2 regions of the Lysinibacillus sp. GbtcB16 genome follow, and region 1 is predicted to be linked to the other one. Evidence: riboswitches for the same ligand, from Rfam matches in the RefSeq annotation. Region 1 holds a riboswitch; the other holds the start of a gene.
The links. Region 1 has a riboswitch for glycine ahead of KVT27_RS11860 (amino acid permease). Riboswitches for the same ligand answer to the same signal wherever they lie in the genome.
Positions count from the first base shown of each region.

Region 1 (7,906 bases):
ACACACTGAGTATGGCGCAAGGGGCTGTTCCCCACATGGGTTAGTTGCAACAACGCTTTGACCATATGCCTTTGCATTCGTCATATCATTCGCATTGTCGATAAAGAAAATTCCTGGCTCTGCAGAGTATGTTGCACATACGTTAATTAAATTCCACAATTCTTTCGCTTTGATTGTGCGATATGTGCGGATTTTATAGCCCATTTTCTCCCATTCACGAACGTCACCAACATGATGCCATTCTGTGTTGTAAGCATGCATTTCTTCTTTCGAGTATTCTTCAACCGCTGGGAAACGCAGTTCGAAATCAGCATCGTTTTCAACAGCTTCCATAAATTCTTTTGTTAATGTTACGGAGATGTTTGCACCTGTTAAAAACTCTGAGTTATGCACAGTATATGTGCCACCATCACGTAATTTATTTTCAGCCTCACGAATAATGGCTGTATCAAATCCACCTAATCCTTCTATGCTTTTATAGTTTACAATGCCTTGATACATAGCTTCTTCCTGCATAGAAAGTGGCTTGAAGTTTAATTTCTCTTTCGCTAGACGAATGATTGTTTCATCCGTTGTATTTTCAATTAGGTAACGCAGAATACGTGGGTTTTGCATTTTCGAAATAATAAACTCCACAATATCTGGATGCCAATCGGCAAGCATAATCATTTGTGCTCCACGACGTGAGCCACCTTGCTCTACAAGATGTGTTAATTTAGCAATATCATCTAACCAAGAAACAGAACCTGATGATTTACCGTTTACACCACGTGCCAATGTGTTGCGTGGACGTAATGTGGAACCATTTGTTCCTACTCCACCACCACGGCTCATAATTTCCATTACTTGCTTACGGTGATCACTAATACCTTCACGTGAATCCGCAACAAAAGGCATTACGTAACAGTTAAAGAATGTTACATCTGTTTCAGATCCTGCTCCGTAGATTACTCGTCCAGCAGGAATGAACTTTAAGGACACTAATTGCTCATAAAATTTTTCAAACCATTCTTGGCGTTTTTCTGGTGTTTTTTCAACAACCGCCAGTCCTGTTGCATTTCGTTTAGCGATTTGTTCATAAAAAATCTCAAGAGGCTTCTCTAGCACGTCAATTGAACGCGTAATCACACCCGTTTCTTGCTCCTGTGGATCGTCTAAAACGCTACGATAATCTTCCTCAATCAAAATATCAGCTGTTTTTGTAGTCATGTCCAGCTTTTGAATTGTCCCTAAACCTCGTGCAGGGAATTTTGGATCAGCTTTTACCGTTAAAACAACAAAGTCACCGGCTTTTAGTGTTTTCTTTTCTGTGTCTTTAAACGAGTAGCGATCGATCATGACAAGTCTTGATACACCTTTGTGCGTGATGTGCATATCAGGCGTTACAGGGTGTACCTGCGGGAATTGTTCGATATCTTTGTTTAACTGTTCAAATTGATTGTTTACATCGGGTTGATGATTTGTGAGTACCATCGTTTTGCCTCCCTTACAAAATAAATACACAATATCATGTGTTGTTAAACACTACATATTGTGTATATGTCTTTAAAAAAGATACTATATATAGATTTTCAATTCAACTCTTGCTTTTTTCAATAGAATCGTAACTACTTGTAATAGCAAGGATTGAACGCTTAAAAATATTTTTTTATACCATTTTTTACTTTTTGAAGTTCCACTCATCAGATGCATATTTTTTTTCTTCTAATGCACGGACATATTCTAACTGCTCCTCAGAAAGTGTAAATGGTTTTAATTCAATTTGCAACGATTTTGCAAAACCATCTCGAAAAGCAGTCACACATTGTTCAACTGTCACAGGTTCATCCACAAGACTGTTAATCGCTACTGCTTTCTCTGGTAATTTTCTGCGCATACGATCCTTCGCTTCTTCACTCGAAAAATTAAAGACCGATAATAACTTCTCCTGATCTAAATCTAATAAAATGGCACCATGCTGCAATATAACGCCTTTTTGTCGTGTTTGCGCACTTCCTGCTATTTTTTTCCCTTCAACTACCAGCTCATACCAGCTTGGAGCATCAAAGCATACTGCACTTTTCGGACTCTTTAAGTCTGCTCTTTTCTCCTCTGTATCAGGGACACTAAAATAGGCATCCATCCCTAAGTTATGGAAACCTTGCAAGATGCCTTCACTTAGCACACGGTACGCCTCTGTCACTGACTCTGGCATATTTGGATAGCTTTCTGTTACGATGACACTATATGTGAGCTCATGCTCATGCAGCACAGCTCGTCCACCAGTTGGTCGACGTACAAAACCTAAGCCTTGCTCACGTACAGCATCTAAATTTATATCTTTTTTGGCTTGCTGAAAATAACCGATTGATAATGTTGCCGGTTCCCACTCATAAAAACGAATGACTGGTGGAATGAACCCCTCACTATGCCAATCAAGTAATGCTTCATCTAGTGCCATATTAAAAGAAGGACTACATTTCCCTGAATTTAAAAAATACCAAGTTGTCATATGTTCATCTCCTACAATTTATAAAAATACCTCAGGCCCCACCTGCGGTTCAACCTTAACGAAGATTACGTTACAGTTCAAGTTGTGGCTTTGCAAACGATATCGACGAATTCGCCACAATCTAGTTAATTTTATCAAACTCATTGGACTATCGCTAGCGCATCTTTTATAATAATAAAGAAGATAGAAAGGGGTAAGAAAATCTTGGACATACTTATCACAATCGGTGTCGTTTTAGTAGTCGTAATTGCATACATCGGTATTAATGCACTAAGACTCAAAAAAGCTGTAACCAACTTAACACAAGAACAATTTATTGAAGGCTATCGTAAAGCGCAGCTAATCGATGTTCGTGAACAAAAAGAATTTGATGCTGGTCACATTCTTGGCGCACGAAATGTTCCTTCCACAACATTACGTCAACGTTATAAAGAAATTCGCCCAGATTTACCAGTATATTTATACTGTCAAAATACAGGCCGTAGCTCACGTGCTGCACTATTTCTTAAAAAACGTGGGTACAACCAAATTTACCAACTTCAAGGCGGCTTCAAAACTTGGACAGGTAAAATAAAAGCCAAAAAATATTAATATTTCCCTAAAAAAGTCGTCTCAAAGAACTAGGAGACGGCTTCTTTTTATACAAAAAATTCAGAGTTTCTACTATATTATATCTATTGCAAAATTTTAAGCGGCTATTTCTTACACTCGTTCATACTATAATGATCCTCTTCCTCTCACTTGTCCCCTCTTCATTTCTTCACATAAAACTTTCGTATTTGCGCATACTACGAAAATCTTTGTATGCCCAAAAATACTAATTATCGTTAGTAATTTTCATTTATACACTACATTCTTCTATTTTTCTGAAAATAATATAAATTTCTAGTTGAATAATTGTAAAAGCACTGCTAGGATATATAATATCTTAAAATAATATTTATGATAAAAAATTAATAAGCTATGAATGCTATGGATCAAACTATAGCAGGAGCAGTTCTGGAGAGAGCGCAATGTGCGTCGCCGAAGGGTTCACTATCTCAGGCAAAAGGACAGAGGAGTAATAACAGCTTTTTTAAGCGATGCCATACGAAGGTTATGATGATTTCATGAACCATCCGTGATCAAATGGTATTTGTTATTCTGACGTTTTTCCGAGACTAGTGTCACAACTAGTCTCTTTTTTATTTTTCCAGTCATCATTTTTTATGCATCTTTGGGGGGATTAACGTGGAACAGCAACAATTAAAACGTGAATTAAAAAATCGCCATGTACAGCTTATTGCCATTGGTGGGACAATAGGAACCGGCTTATTTCTCGGCTCTGGGAAAGCCATTGCATTAGCAGGGCCTTCGATCATCCTTGCCTATTTAATTGTCGGAACGGCACTCTTTTTTGTTATGCGTGCATTGGGCGAACTATTACTTTCGAATTCAGGATATACATCATTTACGGATTTTGCCTCCGAATACATAGGGCCATGGGCAGGGTATGTAACAGGCTGGACCTACTGGTTCTGTTGGATCATGACGGCGATGGCAGATATTATCGCTGTGGGGGTTTATACACAATATTGGTTTGATATCCCTCAGTGGGTTCCAGCTATTGGTTGTTTAGTAGTATTACTACTATTGAATTTATTAACGGTCAAACTATTTGGGGAGTTAGAATTTTGGTTTGCTATCATTAAAGTGATTACCATTGTGGCGCTCATTATCCTTGGACTTATTATGTTAGTGACAGGCTTTCAAACAAGCTCTGGGACGGTTTCAGTAGATAATCTTTGGGTCCACGGCGGCCTGTTTCCAAATGGAGTATATGGCTTTTTAATGGCCTTCCAGATGGTTGTTTTCGCTTTCGTCGGTGTGGAATTAGTAGGGGTATCGGCAGCCGAGACTGCGGACCCACAAAAAAACATTCCTTCTGCTATTAATAAAATACCATTCCGAATTTTACTCTTTTATGTAGGGGCACTGTTTGTCATCCTATGTATCAATCCATGGTATGAAATGTCTGCCACAAGCAGTCCATTTGTCCAAGTATTTACATTAGCGGGTATTCCAATTGCTGCAGGTATTATTAATTTTGTTGTGCTCACTTCAGCCGCATCTGCTGGTAATAGTGGTTTATTCTCAACAAGTCGAATGCTCTTTAATCTTGGTAAAAATAAACAAGCATCACCTGCATTTGCTAAGCTCAATAAAAATAGTGTTCCAAGTAACGCACTAGTCATTTCTGCAATTGTTGTATCAGTAGGGGCACTGTTAAGTAAGCTAATGCCAGAGAATGCCTTTAGTATCGTAACGACTATTAGTGCGATTTGCTTCATATGGGTGTGGAGTATTATCATCATTTCTCACATCATCTATAAACGGAAAAATCGTGCCCTACATGAGGCCTCAAGCTTCAAAGCACCGCTGACACCTTTTATTAACTACGTAGTGCTTGCGTTTTTTGCTTTCCTATTAATTGTGATGTTTATTTCTGAGGCAACACGTACAGCTCTTCTACTAACACCTATTTGGTTTATTGCCCTATTCATTCTATATAAAATGAAAAAAAGATGACTTCAGAGCTCACTCTGAAGTCATCTTCTATTCGTTAAAAAATGGTCATATCCCATTCTGTCGCTAAATGTTTCAGCAATTGGACACCTGCGACACTATTCCCAATAGGATCGATGGCTGGTCCATAAATACCTATGCCACAGCCAGCAGGGAATGGTGAATCTAATCCTGCATGACCTGGGACAGCGGTAAGAATGGCACCAGAAACACCACTTTTAGCAGGAAGTCCAATAAACGCCGCAAATTTTCCTGAAGCATTGTACATACCGCATGTTACCATTAAAGCCTTTGCTAATTTTGCCACTTGTTTAGGAAATAATTGTTTCTTTAATAGCGGATGATAGCCATCATTAGCGATAACTAAACCAATCATCGCTAAATCGGATACATTGACTTCAATCGCACATTGCTTTAAGTAAACCTCAAGAGCCGCTTCTACTGGGCAGTCTAAGAAACCAGAATCCATTAAATAGTAGGCTAGTGCTCGATTACGGTTAGCTGTTTGCCACTCGGATTGAAACACTTCCTCGTTGACACTTAATTGCTTACCTATGATTTGCTCTAAAAATTGTAGGATTTTGTCAATCTTCTCCTGTGGTGAATGACCAATCATCATAGAGGAGACAGTAATCGCCCCAGCATTAATCATTGGATTAAAGGGCTTTCCTGGCTGATGACTTTCTAAGCGAATAATAGAGTTGAATGTATCTCCTGTTGGCTCAACATCCACCCTTTCTAATACATAGGGCAATCCTCGATCCATACAGGCCAGTATAAAGGTGATTACTTTGGAAACACTTTGAAGCGTAAATAATTCTGACGTATCACCAGCTTTAATTTCATGCCCTTCAGTGCCAATAATGGCTATGGCTAATTGATTTGGGTCTTTTTTAGCTAATGCAGGGATATAGTTAGCGCACTGTCCTTCTTTTGCGGCAGAGCGAAACTGTGTGACCGATTGTGCCACAAGCTGATCGTGACTAGGTTGTGTTGACATTACTGTGGACTCCTTTCAAAATGTGCAAAAACAGAGTCTTCATAGTTCTCCTATGAAGACTCTATCCATATTTTTGCTATCCTTTTATCGCTTTGGAGGCATTGTCCCCTCCGGAATTAACGATTCATACGTCTCCCCATCAAGACGTTCTTGCCATTCCTTTTTAGCTTCCTCAATCAGTACTGGATTACCCAATAACTCAATCGCAGTACACGCCATAATTTTAGCAGCTTGTAGCATACCTTTATGGGCGATAGGCGTGACACCTTGAGAAACAACTTGCCATGTATGCAGTGGCGTTCCTAATGCCATACATACTGCCGTACATTGAACAGTTGGCACATTCCAGCTAACATCTCCCACATCCGTAGAGCCACCCATGATAAATTCAGGAAGCATTCGAGGAATATGATCAGCAATAACTTTTCCTTGTAATGGTTGAACATCGTCTTTATGTAGACCAACTAATGAAGAGGCTTGTACTTCAGGAGAAAACGTATTGAAAATAGCCTGAGCATACTGTTCATCCTCTATTGTATAGTCTGGCATGCCAATTTCAAGTATTTGTTGATACATGGCATCATAAAGCGTCTTATTTGTTATTAAATTAGAAGCAGCACCTTCAAAATCGATTTCTAGGGAAGTACCTGTCATGAGCGTTGCACCCTTCGCTATTTGTTCAACACGCTGATAGATTTCTTGCACTTGTTGCTTTTTAGGTGCTCGCACTAAATAGGTAACCTCAGCATATGGTTGAACAACATTCGGAGATGTTCCACCAGAGTTTGTAATAGCATAATGCACTCTTGCTTCTGGAATGATATGCTCTCGTAAATAGTTTACCCCAACGTTCATTAGCTCAACAGCATCTAATGCACTTCTTCCCAGATGAGGAGCAGCTGCTGCATGTGCACTTTTACCTGTAAACTTAAATGTAACAGCATAGTTTGCTAGAGAGCTACATGTCATCACCGTTGAAAACGTACCAGGATGCCAAGAAATGGCGATATCTACATCATCGAATAAGCCAGCTTTCGCCATATAAGCTTTACCAGATCCATTTTCTTCTGCAGGGCAACCGTAAAAACGGATGGTTGCGGATTGTGGATGTTGCTCTAAATAATCTTTTACGGCAACAGCTGCTGCAAATGCTCCTGTTCCTAATAAATTATGGCCACAGCCATGACCACTTCCCCCATTCTCAAGAGGCTCATGAATGGTAACACCGCCCTTTTGGCTCAAGCCAGGTAGTGCATCGTATTCCCCTAAAAAGGCGATGACTGGCTTTCCTGACCCAAAAGTTCCAACAAGCGCAGTATCCAGCCCAGCTACGCCAGCCTCAGTTTGAAAACCCTCGTTTTCGAGTGCCTCTTTCATATATTGCATCGATTGTTGTTCTTGAAAATGAAGCTCCGGTACAGCCCAAATTGCATCGCTTAAGGCCACGCTTGCATCCTTTTTTGCCTCAATTAATGTAGAAATTTTTTCTTGAAAACTCATTATTGTTCCTCCAATTTATTTATTATGCTTTCAATAATGCTCCTTTTTGGTCGTTTAACGTTACAAGCGACACAATACAAATGAGCGCGAATCCAATTAACATCCAAAAGGCTGCATCAAAGGAGCCATTAAAGGCATCGACCATAAAACCAATAGCCATAGGTGTAACAAACCCCGCTAGCTGTCCGCCTGTATTCGCGATCCCCATAGCTGAGCCTGTTATAGACGAAGGCAATTTCTTTAGAACAATTACGGGTAGTAGCGTAATGACAAACGCAATAAAGATAGAAACAACTGTTTGATAGCCAATAAATAATGTCACCGTTTTCGCTGTAAACATTAAATACAAT
Region 1 covers NZ_JAGXJV010000001.1:2,321,509-2,329,414, forward strand. The annotation lists gene KVT27_RS11845 (vitamin B12-dependent ribonucleotide reductase) at 1-1,473, opposite strand, end outside; gene KVT27_RS11850 (lipoate--protein ligase family protein) at 1,661-2,491, opposite strand; gene KVT27_RS11855 (rhodanese-like domain-containing protein) at 2,696-3,082, shown strand; glycine riboswitch at 3,481-3,557, shown strand; gene KVT27_RS11860 (amino acid permease) at 3,722-5,059, shown strand; gene KVT27_RS11865 (glutaminase) at 5,094-6,056, opposite strand; gene KVT27_RS11870 (M20 family metallopeptidase) at 6,141-7,556, opposite strand; gene KVT27_RS11875 (MFS transporter) at 7,579-7,906, opposite strand, start outside.

Region 2 (7,906 bases), on a different contig from region 1:
TAACAAATTTTTATTTTCAGAAAAGGGCTTTCTTCGTAGGAAGATCCTATTTATACTAGGAAATAACGAATACGCGGTCATATTCGAATGAACTAGAAGAGGGTGCATATATGCAGAATTTTGAAATGGTCGTTGAACAAAAATGTGAGCAACTTTTACTAAAAGCCTATCATTTTGGTGCAACTGATTTATTATTGGTGCCAAGCAATATAAATTATCGGATCTATTTTCGGAAGTATGACAAGCTTCTTCATGCGGGTGAACTTCCAAACGATTTGGCGGAACGGATGATATCCTATTATAAGTTTCTGGCGCAATTAGATATAAGTGAGCGTCGTAAACCTCAAAGCGGCTCATTCCAAAAGGCGATGGAGCAACAGTCATATGCCTTTCGAGTATCTACACTGCCTTCCGTATTTTTAAAAGAAAGCCTCATTATCCGCTTACTTCTCCAAAATCATTCTTTTCCACTAACTTCCTTATGTTTTTTTAAAAGCTCCGCCCACAAATTAATGGAACTAGTACAGAATCGTCAGGGCCTTTTGTTTTTTACAGGGGCGACAGGATCTGGTAAGTCCACTTCACTTTATTCTTTAATCCATTATTGTTCTACCGAATTAAATAGGCATGTAATTTCCTTGGAAGACCCAGTAGAGAATAACCAAGCCAATTTACTTCAAATTCAAGTGAATGAACGAGCAGGCGTTACATACGCTACGGGGTTAAAAGCTATTTTGCGACATTCACCTGATGTGATCATGATTGGGGAAATTCGAGATAAGGAAACAGCAAAAATTGCCATCGAGGCAAGCTTGACGGGCCATTTAGTTGTTTCAACCATCCATGCGAAGGATTCGATTAGCTGTCTTTACCGTTTAATGGACTTAGGGGTGTCGATAGATGAGCTTCGGCAAACGATCATTGGTATTGTTGCTCAAATCCTTTTTCATTCATCAGCCTTACAAGATGATCGTCTTGCGTTGTACGAAATTTTATCGGATATTCATCTCAATCAGGCCATTTCCGCTATTTTAAATAAGGGGGATTTTCAGCTACCATACGAATTAACCTTAAAGGGACAAAAAGAATTTGTGGAGAGCCATTATGCAGTTACAAACATACATCGCTAAATTTCAATTATATTACAACAGAGCTACCAAATGGCGTGTAAAAGAGCAAGCGCAATTTATTCAACGTTTATCTGTATTAATGCAGGAGGGCTACTTATTTCCACAGGCTATCTCAATGCTACTCCCTCATCATATAGATGTTCATGAGGAAATTCAGCAACAAATTGATGAAAAACTTAGGCAAGGTGAAGGTGTAACAAGCATTTTGGAAACATTGCAGTTGGCTAAACATCATTTAGTAGCGATCAAAGTGGCAGAAAACAATGGGCATTTGCTTGAAGTATTAAAAGGTGTGGCAATGCAAATGATTGTCGGTGAGCAAACAAAGAAAAAGTTAATTAAATTGCTTGTATATCCTGTCATGCTAATTTTATTTTTATTGTTGCTATTCTTTGTATTTCGAACGATTTTCTTACCTAATATTGAAAAGATGGTATCAAGTCGCTCGATTGAAGGTGAGAAGACAATTGTGGCGCTATCTAAACTATTACTGCATGTCCCCGATTTGGTGATGGTAACAGCTTCGATTGTAATAGTCAGTTTATTGGTTTTACACTTCTATCTCAAACGCCAGCCCATTCCCCGACGACTATCAATACTATTAAAAATCCCACTTTTTAAAATCTATATTCGACTCTCATGGACAAGACAATTTGCTGCCTATTTAGGAAGTTTGCTGCACAGTGGGTTTTCATTGCAGGCTAGCCTTCAAATTCTAGAAGAACAATCCTTTCAACCGTTTCTACAGCATCTGTCTCTGCGTATTAAAGAAAGGGTAATCTTTGGAGAGTCATTGACTCAAGCCGTACAAATGATGTCTTTTTTTCATAAGGATTTTGCTACCTTCGTAGAACATGGAGAACAGAGTGGCTACTTAGGGAAGGAACTTACATTATACAGCGAACTATTACTGGAAAAACAGGAACAACTATTGCAGAAGGTGCTCGCCTTCATCCAACCAAGCTTCTTTATTGTAATTGCTATATGTATTTTAGCGGCCTATGTCAGTTTACTATTACCAATTTATCATATGATTGATTTAGTTTTGGAGGACTAAGATGAAACATATTAAACAACAAAATGGTTTTACTTTAATCGAAATGCTCATTGTTTTGTTAATCATTTCCATCCTTATTTTAATTACAATTCCAAATGTTACGAAGCACTTCGCTACGATTGATGAGAAGGGCTGTGCTGCCTATATTAATATGGTACAGGGGCAAGTAGAAGCCTATAGAGTGGATTTTATGGCATATCCAACTTTAGAGGATTTAGTGAAAGAAGGCTATTTGAAAGAAAATGAAACAACTTGTCCTAATAAAGAAGAAATAGTTATTACGACTAAGGGAGAGGTGCGTTTAGCAAATGTCGGTGCAGGTACGAATGGTTAATGAGAGAACGACAAAATGAATGGGGCTTTACGATCCTCGAAATGCTGATTGTTTTATTTCTTGTTATGAGTTTAACAGCCATTGTTAGCAAATTCTCTTTACAATTAGCGGAGTCAAAGGAATTAGATCGTTTTTTTACTCAAGTTCAACTAGACATTCAGTATATTCAAACCTATAGCATGAACCAGCGACAGTATATCGCGATGAAATTTGAAAGCTCTACAAGGCGCTACGTTATTCAAAAAGATGCTTTTTCCAATCTATATGAACGACCATTCCCTAAAGGAGTCGAATTTTTGCCTGATGAGAGCTCTATTTATACGATTGTTTATAATGTTAATGGCAATGTCAGGTCAGCTGGTACTATCGCGTTTCAAACGCAACAGGGAAAGAAAAAAGTAATCATTACATTAGGGCGAGGGAGAGCGAGAATTGAATGAGTCAGGCTATTCTTTTATTGAAACGATTTTGGCAATGGGCATCTTGATGTTACTTTGCAGCTCCTTATTGCCTATTACCTATACGATGAAAACGAATCTTATGAATAAAAAAATGGAAATGATTGCAGCTGAAACAGCGTATGAGGGTCTGAAATTATTTCAAGCTGTTCAACAAACTGAGGGCACAAGAATTATTGAACAGGTTGAGTATCAATGGGTGTTTAATGGTGAAGAAATTTGTGTTCGTTTTCACAACATACTCAAGCCACGCCAAAAATGTATTTCCCTTACAGGAAATGTCCATGAATAATGAGAAGGGCTATACCTTACTAGAAGCAATGTTTCAATTAATTGTGTTTGTGCTTATTTCTCATCTTTTTGTCCTAATTATGCTGTGGTATGCTGAAATGACCTCAACTATGCAAACGGATGAGCAGTCAAAATGGGAGCTGTTTGTGTATGATTTAAATAAAGGGCTAAAGGATATTTTAACGTTCTCCGTGCGGGATGATCACAAAAGAATCACTTTCCAGACTACAGAATCTGTCCATTATATTGATTGCTATCGTAATACCATTCGTGAACAAGTAAATGGAGGACATGTTCCCATGCTAAATGGCATCAATAAATGTCAGTTCACTTATAGCGGAAATATGCTGACGGTAGCGGTGGAAATGCCTAGTGGTATGCAAAAGGAGCGAACCTTCTATGTGCCAATTATTGAAAAATGACAGTGGGGCTATTTTTTTAATCGCAATTGCATTATTATTTCTTGTAACTACTTTTCTTCTTGCGTATTGTATGTCATATGAAATGCAATTTCAAACATATGATGGGCTCGAAAAATTGAATGTTCAAGCTACGATAAATTTATTGGGACAAATTTTGTCAGACAGTGTAGAATCGTAGTTATAAGAAGGTGATTCGAATTGCGAAAAATATATTTAGTTGGTTTTATGGGTAGTGGAAAGAGTGCTTTAGGAAGACGTTTAAGCTTTTTATTAAAGATGCCATATTATGATATGGATCATGAAATAGTGAGACAGCAAGGAATGTCCATCCCGCAGATTTTTGAAAAGTACGGAGAGGCCCATTTTCGAAAAATAGAAACAGAATTTTTGAAAAGTTTCCGCGATGAGGCTTGTATTATTTCTACGGGCGGTGGAGTTGCGATGAATGCTGAAAATCGAAAAATTATGAGACGTAGTGGCTTAGTATTTTTTTTAGATGCTTCGTTTGAGGATATTTATAAACGAGTTCAGCATGATCCTAACAGACCGATCGTACAAAGCTCGACAAAAGAGGAGCTAGAAAGTCTGTATCATTACAGAAGGAAGTTTTATCGTGATGCAGGGCATATTCAGGTCCTGACAGAGGGCAGAACCATTCGTCAAATTTTAGAGTATTTGGTGTTCCAAGTAAAAAGACTTAAAAACGAACGATGAAGGATATAAAGTCAATTAATGTTCGTATTTTATTATCTTTTAAAAAATGATTGCCTTTTCAATGCATTTAATGTTAGGATATAGACAAATAAGTAACTAAATGTTCATTGAATACTAAATAGTACCAAGATGTATCTTGGGCGGATGATTATACGGGGAGAGAGCGTAATTAAACGCCACCGAAGGAGCAAGTAGCAATGGCTATGAATCTCTCAGGTAAAAGGACTCGTATAAGACGCAACTCTGGAGAGAGCTGTAGTATAACAATAGCAGCCACCAAAGGGGAAAGCCGACTAATTGGCAGTATCAACCATGCGAGTTAGTCTGGTGTAACTTTCAGGTGCAAGGACAGAGAATCCCGAAAAGGGGTTCGTCTGTCTTTTTTTATGTCTTTAGGTACGCCGTGAACCTTATTACTTTGCTAAGTCATGATTGTACCCATACAAAAAGCAGACGAACTACTACCAGTAAAAATGTAACTAACAATAAGGGGGCAAAAAAGAATGACGAATGAATTAAAACGTACACCTCTATTTGAAGAATATGCGAAATACGGTGCTAAGACGGTTGACTTCGGTGGATGGGAATTACCAGTTCAATTCTCCTCTATTAAAGATGAACATGATGCAGTACGTAATCGTGCGGGATTATTTGATGTATCCCATATGGGTGAAATTTTAGTAACCGGTCCCGATGCATTAGATTTTTTACAAAATCTTTTATCCAATGATGTTTCAAAAATAGCTACTGGCCAGGCACAATACACAGCAATGTGTTATGAGGACGGCGGTGTTGTCGATGATTTACTAACGTATAAGCTAGCAGATCAACACTATTTATTATGCGTGAATGCAGCAAATATCGAAAAAGACTATGATTGGATGCTGGAAAATCAACATCAATATGATGTGACGATTGACAATCAATCGGAAGCCTATGCACAAATTGCCCTACAAGGACCTTTAGCAGAGGAAGTTCTTCAATCCATAACTTCAACTGATGTAAGTGCCATTAAATTTTTCCGATTCCAAGAGAATGTAGAAGTTGCAGGACATAAAGTGTTAGTTTCTCGTAGTGGATACACAGGAGAAGATGGCTTCGAATTATATGGAGCACCAGAAGATATTAAAGCGCTATGGGGTAAAATTTTGGATGCTGGTCAAGACAAAGGTGTTGTTCCTGCAGGTCTAGGATGTCGAGATACACTACGTTTTGAAGCGGGTCTGCCACTTTACGGTCAAGAATTATCAGCAACCATTTCTCCTCTTGAAGCAGGTATTGGCTTTGCTGTGAAATTAAATAAAGAAGATTTTATTGGTCATGATGCATTAGTAGCTCAGAAGGAAAATGGTCTTCCACGCAAACTAGTCGGCATTGAAATGATCGATAAAGGGATTCCACGCCATGGCTATAAAGTATTTAAAGATGGTCAGGAAATTGGTGAAGTTACAACAGGAACACAGCTTCCTTCCTCAAAACGTAATGTTGGTCACGCGTTAATTGACAGTCAATTCGCAACTATCGGAAATGAATTAGAAATTGAAATCCGTGGTAAGCAACTAAAAGTGATTACAGTTGAAACACCGTTTTACAAGCGTTCAAAATAATAGCTGAAAAGAGGGACCTACATTTATGAAACATCGTTATTTACCAATGACGGAGCAAGATCAAAAAGAAATGTTAGACGTAATCGGTGTATCCTCAGTTGATGAATTATTCGAGGATATTCCAGAGAAAGTACGTTTTAAAGGCCTTTATGACATCAAGGCAGCAAAATCGGAATCTGCTTTATTAAAAGAGTTAACGGCACTTGCTGGTAAAAACAAAGACACAAATGCGAATGCATCGTTTTTAGGTGCAGGCGTTTATAACCACTACAAGCCCGTGATCGTGGATCATGTTATTTCTCGCTCAGAGTTTTATACAGCTTATACACCCTATCAACCTGAAATTTCACAAGGTGAGCTTCAAGCTATTTTTGAATTCCAAACAATGATTGCAGAGCTTACGGGTATGGATCTTGCTAACTCTTCTATGTATGACGGTGGTACAGCATTGGCTGAAGCAGGAATGTTGGCAGCTGGACATACACGTCGTAAGAAAATTTTAGTCTCTGAAACGGTACACCCAGAATATCGTGATGTTGTGGCTACATATGCCTATGGTCAATCTATAGAAATCGTTACAATTCCACATAAAGATGGTGTGACTGATATTGCAGCTTTAAAAGATCTAATTGACGACAATACGGCAGCAGTTATTGCTCAATATCCAAACTTCTTTGGTCAAGTTGAGGATATTCAAGTAATTGGTGATATTGCGCATGAAGCAAAAAGCTTATTCGTAGTATCGTCTAACCCACTTGCCCTAGGTATTTTAACTCCTCCAGGTAAACTAGGAGCTGATATTTGTGTAGGTGATGCACAAGTTTTCGGTATCTCTGAAGCATTTGGTGGTCCACACTGTGGTTTCTTTGCTGTGACAACTAAATTAATGCGTAAGGTGCCAGGTCGTCTTGTTGGTGAAACAGTAGATGGTGAAGGACGTCGTGGTTATGTATTAACACTACAAGCACGTGAACAACATATCCGTCGCGATAAAGCCACTTCTAATATTTGTTCGAACCAAGCACTTCTTGCGCTTGCAGCTTCTGTAGCGATGACAGCTCTAGGGAAACAAGGTATTCGCGAAATGGCTACACAAAATATTGCGAAAACACGTTATGCAAAAAATGCCTTTGAAGCAGCAGGCTTTACAGTAGCATTCCAAGGTGCACATTTTAATGAAATCGTAGTGAAAACAAATAAATGTGTGAAGGAAATCAATAAAGGCTTAATTGAAAAAGGTATTATTGGTGGATATCCTTTAGGTCAAAATTATGACTCTCTTAAAAATCATGTGCTAATTGCTGTGACTGAATTACGCACAAAAGAAGAAATTGATGCACTAGTTGCAGAAATGGGGGCTCTTCATGCATAACGAAAATCAAACACTCATTTTTGAAATTTCAAAAGAAGGTCGCGTTGGCTATAGTTTAGAAGCGCTTGATGTACCTGAAGTAGATCTAGCAGATATACTACCTGCTAATTTAGTACGTACAGAGGCAGCAGAATTACCTGAAGTATCTGAGCTTGATATCATGCGTCACTACACAGCACTTTCTCGTAGAAATCATGGTGTAGACTCTGGCTTCTACCCACTTGGCTCTTGTACGATGAAGTATAATCCGAAAATTAATGAAGCGGTAGCTCGTCTTTCTGGCTTTGCCAATGTGCACCCACTACAAGATGAGTCAACAGCACAAGGTGCCATGGAGCTTCTTTATGATCTTCAAACGTCATTAGTAGAAATTACTGGTATGGATGAAGTGACATTACAGCCAGCAGCAGGGGCACATGGAGAGTGGACAGCATTAATGATGATCCGCGCTTTCCATGAAGCAAATGGAGAAGGTCACCGTAACAAAGTTATCGTTCCTGACTCTGCTCACGGAACTAACC
Region 2 covers NZ_JAGXJV010000002.1:577,311-585,216, forward strand. The annotation lists gene comGA (competence type IV pilus ATPase ComGA) at 111-1,130, shown strand; gene comGB (competence type IV pilus assembly protein ComGB) at 1,105-2,187, shown strand; gene comGC (competence type IV pilus major pilin ComGC) at 2,189-2,521, shown strand; gene comGD (competence type IV pilus minor pilin ComGD) at 2,521-2,961, shown strand; gene KVT27_RS14755 (hypothetical protein) at 2,954-3,271, shown strand; gene comGF (competence type IV pilus minor pilin ComGF) at 3,264-3,692, shown strand; gene KVT27_RS14765 (shikimate kinase) at 3,891-4,406, shown strand; glycine riboswitch at 4,551-4,644, shown strand; gene gcvT (glycine cleavage system aminomethyltransferase GcvT) at 4,910-6,013, shown strand; gene gcvPA (aminomethyl-transferring glycine dehydrogenase subunit GcvPA) at 6,039-7,385, shown strand; gene gcvPB (aminomethyl-transferring glycine dehydrogenase subunit GcvPB) at 7,378-7,906, shown strand, end outside.
Region 2: it holds a riboswitch for glycine, as region 1 does, so the genes downstream of both, gcvT (glycine cleavage system aminomethyltransferase GcvT) here and KVT27_RS11860 (amino acid permease) in region 1, are expected to answer to the same signal.